DNA from 2 places in the Bacillus sp. D48C genome. Region 1 is predicted to be linked to the other one. Evidence: predicted binding sites of a transcription regulator. Region 1 holds the regulator's gene; the other holds the start of a gene.
What was found. Region 1 encodes Rex, which represses fermentation and respiration genes when NADH is low (regulators of the CRP and FNR family bind a similar motif). Its sites were predicted from a motif close to TTGTGAAATATTTCACAA; they were not measured.

Region 1 (3,217 bases):
GAAAGACACCCTAAGTTGTTTTCGCTAAACGTACAACTTTTTCCTGTCTCCTACTTTAATTTAAAATACGTATTTACAAAAAAATCATAATTCGAATGAAAGTTTATATCGTAGATAACATATTTACATGTTATCCTACCTCATCTCATACACTAGAGTTAGAAAGGATGGTTAAACCATTTGAAGAAACAATACTGGTGGATTATCGTTACATACATTTTAATGCAATTATCTGGCGCTGTTGGATTACCACTTCTCCTAAAAACAGGACTCTATGATAATAGAGGATTTACCATTGAGGAAAAAGGACAAATCATAATGGGACACTGGGCAATTATTAGCTTCTTTGTTGCATTATGTATCGTACTTTGGTTACTTAGAACAGATATTCGCGACAGACATTTAGATGCAACGCGCTCTTCTGTTCCAGCTACAATTGGGTGGATTTTCATCGGATTATTCTTAGCTTTCTTTTCACAAATAGTTGCCGGTATGATCGAGATGCAGCTACTAGGAATTAAACAAGGTTCAGAAAATACAATGAAACTGATGGAAATTGCACGAACTACTCCTTGGTTCCTTATTGTTGTATCTATAATCGGACCTATCTTAGAAGAAATCGTATTTAGAAAAATTCTATTCGGTGCACTTTATAAGAAGTTCAACTTCTTTATTGCAGCTATCATTAGTTCACTTGTATTCGCAGCAATTCATTTTGATTTTACTCACTTATTGGTATACACTGCTATGGGGCTCGTATTCGCCTTCTTATATGTGAAGACGAAGCGCATTATCGTTCCTATTGCAGCTCATGTTGCGATGAATACATTAGTCGCTATTGGGCAAATTTTTATGAGCAATGAGCAAATTCAAGAAATGATTAAAGAAGCTGAAAAAATGCAAGGATTTATCGGAGGATTTTTTGTATGAGAAACTCACCATTGTTCATGGCTGCACTATACTTCCTTCTTGGATGTATCTTTACACGCTTCGCCATTACGAACGTGACAGATACAATCTGGAATGTGTGGACAATACTATTTGCAGTTATGGCAACAATTGATTTTAATTTGGCACTTCGCCTTATATTAGTTAAATTCACAAAGAAGAAACAATAATAAAACGCAGAGGTCGCTTCCTCTGCGTTTTATTGTGGATAGTTTTTCAAAAAGTAAACTAATGTTTGTAACTCTACAGCTAAATCAATATGATGAATTCTAATATTCTCTGATACGTTTAATCGTGCTGGTGTGAAATTCAAAATACCGTGCACGCTCGTTTCAGCTAATCTATCTGCTACAGCTTGTGCTACTGTAGCCGGTACTGTTAATATTGCCACTTGTATATCATTTGATAATCTCTCTTCTAATTCATCTAAATGATATACAGGAATGCCCCCGATTTCTGTTCCAACTTTCTCTTCACTAACATCAAATGCCATTTCAATTTTTGTATTATTGTTTTTCGTGAAATTATAATGTAAGAAAGCGGTCCCTAAATTACCTACTCCAATAAGTGCTACACGCGTTATATCATCTTGATCAAGTGTTTCGCGGAAAAATGATAATAAATAATTTACGTTATATCCATATCCCTTTTTCCCTAATGCTCCAAAATACGAAAAATCTCTTCGTATTGTTGCGGAATCTACTTTTACCGCTTCACTCAATTCGGCCGATGAAACACGCTGCTTACCAGAAAGAGATAAGTTTTGGATAAATCGATAGTATAGAGGCAATCTTTTAGCAGTGGCTTGTGGAATCTTTTGCTGATCCATATGACCTCTCCTCTCTTCCTATCTTTATTCATATACTTTAATCAAATACAGAAGTTTAGCACTCATTAAATTCCTTGTATAATAAAGAGAAGAAGTATTCTCTCTTTATTTTAAACTATACACTATTTTTAGTATGATTGAGAAATATAAACATGGCAAAGTTAAGAAATTATTTGAGGTGAGAACATTGATTTTATTACAAGTAAATGGACTTTCGAAATTATACGGTGCAGAAACAATTCTTGCAAACATAAAATTGGAAGTACAAACAAAAGATCGTATCGCATTAGTTGGAAGGAATGGAGCTGGAAAATCTACATTATTAAAAATTATCGCTGGTGAGTTATCACATGATGGTGGCGAAATTATAAAACCGAAAGATGTCTCAATCGGGTATTTAGCTCAAAATACTGGCCTAGAAACGTCTTTAACAATTTGGGATGAAATGCTAACCGTCTTTACCCACTTACAGCAAATGGAGACAAAACTTCGAAAGCTTGAGCAAGAAATGGGAAAAGAAGAAAACTTTTCAAACGAAGCTATATATGAAAGATTGTTAGCTGATTATGACCAATTGCAACTCAATTATAAAGATCAAGGTGGATATCAATACGAAGCGGATATTCGCTCCATTTTAAGCGGCCTTGGCTTCCCAGTTGAAACACACCAGACGACGATCTCTACTTTAAGTGGCGGGCAAAAAACAAGATTAGCTCTCGGGAAATTATTATTAACAAAACCAGACTTACTTATTTTGGACGAGCCTACAAACCATTTAGACATTGAAACATTAACATGGCTTGAGCAATATTTACAAGGTTATCCTGGCGCAATATTAATCGTTTCCCATGACCGTTATTTCTTAGACAAACTCGTTACACAAGTATATGAAATTTCGAATAAAGAAAGCAGACGATTTGTTGGTAACTACAGTAAATATTTAGACTTAAAATCAGCATTATATGATCAAGAAATGAAACGTTACGAAAAACAACAAGATGAAATCGCAAAACTTGAGGACTTCGTTCAAAAGAATATAGCTCGCGCTTCTACAACGAAACGTGCTCAAAGTCGCCGTAAACAACTAGACAGAATGGAATTATTAACGAGACCATTAGGGGATTCTAAGTCAGCATCATTCCACTTCGATATTGAAAAGCAAAGTGGAAATGATGTTTTACAAGTAAAAGATGCAACCATCGGCTATGAGGAGGACCCTATAATTGAACACGTAACTATGCGCTTAACTCGCGGAGATAGTGTTGCCTTAGTTGGTCCAAACGGAATTGGGAAATCCACATTATTAAAATCTATTGTGAATAAGTTACCACTATTAAATGGTAATGTTTCTTTCGGATCAAATGTATCTGTTGGCTATTATGACCAAGAACAAGCAAATTTAACATCTTCTAAACGGGTTTTAAATGAACTATGGGATGA
Region 2 (3,217 bases), on a different contig from region 1:
AAGGATAACTATAGCATAGGTGAAAAACTAAATATATTTTCCGTAGGATGGACTCACTCTATTCCACCAATCGCTGTTATGCCTGTTATCGAAAAAATAATTGAATAAATTATATATTTTTTACAAAAGAAGATAGCCATTACAAATGGCTATCTTCTTTTAAACTCATTTATTCTAAATTGGACTAAAGAATTCTTGTTTGTAACTATCTTTATAAATTTATGCTATAACAACACTTGTGCACTTTTTTATTTACTGAACCATGCCTTGTTCTTCCTTCTTCATAGCTCTAATGGATTGAGCTACTTTAACCATCATAGAACATTCTATTCTCTTTCGGAAGATTTTACAGCTGAACTCATGTGTTCCCTTAAGAGAACCCGTTGCATGTATTGTATTAGCTGGACAACCGCCACTACAGTAAAGCTGTGCCCAACATTCCTGACATTCCGGTTTTGAATAGCAATTACTTTCCTTAAACTGAGACTGTATCTCTGCTTTTATAATGCCATCCCATATATTCCCCATACTATATTCTTCTTCTCCCACAAACTGATGACAAGGAAATATCTCCCCCCACGGGGTAATAGCTAGATATTCAGTCCCTGAACCGCAACCAGAAATTCTCTTTTGAACGCACGGACCTTCTGAAAGGTCGAGCATGTAATGATAAAATGTAAAACCATTTCCTTTTTCCTCACGGTTTAGCATTTCTTTCGAGAGAATTTCATACTGATTGTAAATTTCCAGCAGGTCTTCTTCACAGAGCGCATATGGTTCTTGGGGATTACAGATAACAGGTTCCATTGAGATTTTGTTAAAACCTAAGTCAGCGATGTGATAAATATCATTGGTAAAATCAACATTATTATGGGTATAGGTTCCACGTACATAGTATTCTTTATCTCCACGCTTCTCAACAAACTCCTGGAATTTTGGAACGATATGATTATAGCTACCTTTCCCATTGACAGTTTTACGAAGATAATCATAAACTTTTTTTCTTCCATCAAGGCTTAATACAACATTGTGCATTTCTTGATTTAAGAATTCAGTAATTTCATCATTAAGCAGCATACCATTTGTAGTAAAGGTAAAACGAAAAGTTTTTTTGTACTCTTTTTCTTTATTTCTTGCATAGGCGACAATCTGTTTGACAGTTTTCCACGCCATGAGTGGCTCCCCACCAAAAAAATCAACATCGAGATTTCGATGATTACCTGAGTTTTCTAATAGAAAATCTATGGCTCTTTTTCCAACTTCAAAACTCATTATGGCTCTATTTCCATTGTATTTTCCTTGGCTAGCAAAGCAGTATTCACACGACAGATTACATGTATGCGCGACATTAAGGCAAAGAGCTTTTACATAAGTGGGACGATTTATCAAATCAATTGAAAGGTCCCTATAATCATCTTCGGTAAAAAGCTTCCCATCTCTTTTTAGTTCTTCAATATCCGCAATTGTTTCTCGAATTTCCTTCTTGGAAACGTGGAAATCATATTTATACTTTTCCTGCATTATTGACAGGATTTCTTCCATAGGAGTATTCTGATATAGCATAATTATTTCATAAGCAAGATTGTCAACGACATGTACGGATCCGCTATAAGTATCTAACACGATATTGTATCCATTTAATTTATATTGATGAATCATACTGGATAACCAAACTCCTTTTTCATAAAGATTGCCACCTAAATAAAATATAATTGAATACTATACTTCTTGTTTCCTATTTATTGTATTTTCACACTTTTGATTTGCAACTCCACATGAGGTTTTACAAGCAGACTGACAAGATGTCTGACATGCACCACACCCACCATGTTTTATAGTATCTTGCAGTTTACAAGTGCTCAGTGTTATAATTCTTTTCATTGTTTATAACCTCTTTTGAAATAATTTTGAAGAACTAAGGTATATGATTGTGAAAAAAATCACAATCATATACCTTAGTTCTTCAATTTCCCACAAATTATTATTAATATCCTTATATATTAACGAATTACTTTATTTTACGTTCCTTTCTTTTAACCTTAATTTAAAATATCACGAGAAGGTTAAATATTATCTATTTAACAATTACATATCGCAAAGCTACATATAGAATAATATTTATTGTAATTATTTATACATTCATAAATGCGGTACGTGAAATTACAACATTTATCTTATAATAAATATGGGCGTTTATAACTTTGTGCTACAACTATAAAAAGTCAATCCCATTGGAATTGACCTTTTATAAACTGTGGCAACAGAAGGATGTCATAAAACTAGGATTTGATATTGTAGCATTTCATTTGTGAAAAGTATAACATGATTAACTAAGAATAGATGTGTCAATCCTTGGAACATTAGCTATAACTTGATTTTTTGAGTATATATAATAGTTAGTGGGGCTATAGAATTCATCCTACATCACTATTAATAATTAACGTTTTTTAATAATAAAAAAGGATGTCTAAAAAACACTATTTTTTTAGACATCCTTTTTATCTATTTTATTAATAATCCTGTAGGAGTAACTTGATATGTTTTTTTCTTGCCTACAAATTCCTGTTTACTATTCTCAAGATTAGTAAGTGTGGCACGGGTCTTTTCCTTCTGTGCTTCTCCCTCTATATGAGTAAACTCAATATAATCCCCTACCTTAACTAGAACGGTTTGGCTTTCAGCATTTTGTTGTCTATTCCCTACAATTTCTTTATTGTACAATATATTGCCCGATGAGTTTTGAACTTTAATACTTGCATACGTACTAGTAAAATAGGAATGAGGGATACCCGCTTCTAATTTAATCTGCATTTTTTCTGTTGCTTTGTTATACTCTACTTTTGCGATTTCTCGATCATTATACCCCTTTAAAGACCAGGTAAATTGATTTCCATCTAAAACTGTTGTTTCTGGCATTTTTTCTACTTTCTTCAGGCCTTCTTTTGTCACTTGATATCTTGCTGTCTTTCCAATGGTTTCATTTTTGTTATTTTCAAGGTTAATTAAAGTTGCTCGCGTTTTTTCCTTTGTTGCTTCCCCTTCTATATGAGTAAGTTCAATGTAATCCCCTATTTTCACGGGCACAGTTTGACTTTCAGCATTTTGTTGTTTATTTCCCACGATTTCCTTATTGTACAGGACGTTGCCAGAAGAATTCTGGACCTTAATACTCGCATACGTACTAGCAAAGTAGGAATGTGGTACACCTGCTTCTAGT

Region 2: scfA (six-cysteine ranthipeptide SCIFF) is a predicted target of Rex. The motif match lies at 1,929-1,946, and genes of this name have one in related genera.

The regions. Positions count from the first base shown of each region.
Region 1 covers NZ_JBKFAQ010000024.1:8,568-11,784, forward strand. The annotation lists gene ACLBXA_RS28950 (CPBP family intramembrane glutamic endopeptidase) at 181-930, shown strand; gene ACLBXA_RS28955 (YdiK family protein) at 927-1,118, shown strand; gene ACLBXA_RS28960 (redox-sensing transcriptional repressor Rex) at 1,148-1,777, opposite strand; gene ACLBXA_RS28965 (ABC-F family ATP-binding cassette domain-containing protein) at 1,965-3,217, shown strand, end outside.
Region 2 covers NZ_JBKFAQ010000010.1:52,135-55,351, reverse strand. The annotation lists gene ACLBXA_RS21550 (DUF3221 domain-containing protein) at 1-108, shown strand, start outside; gene scfB (thioether cross-link-forming SCIFF peptide maturase) at 253-1,659, opposite strand; gene scfA (six-cysteine ranthipeptide SCIFF) at 1,720-1,881, opposite strand; gene ACLBXA_RS21535 (putative mucin/carbohydrate-binding domain-containing protein) at 2,503-3,217, opposite strand, start outside.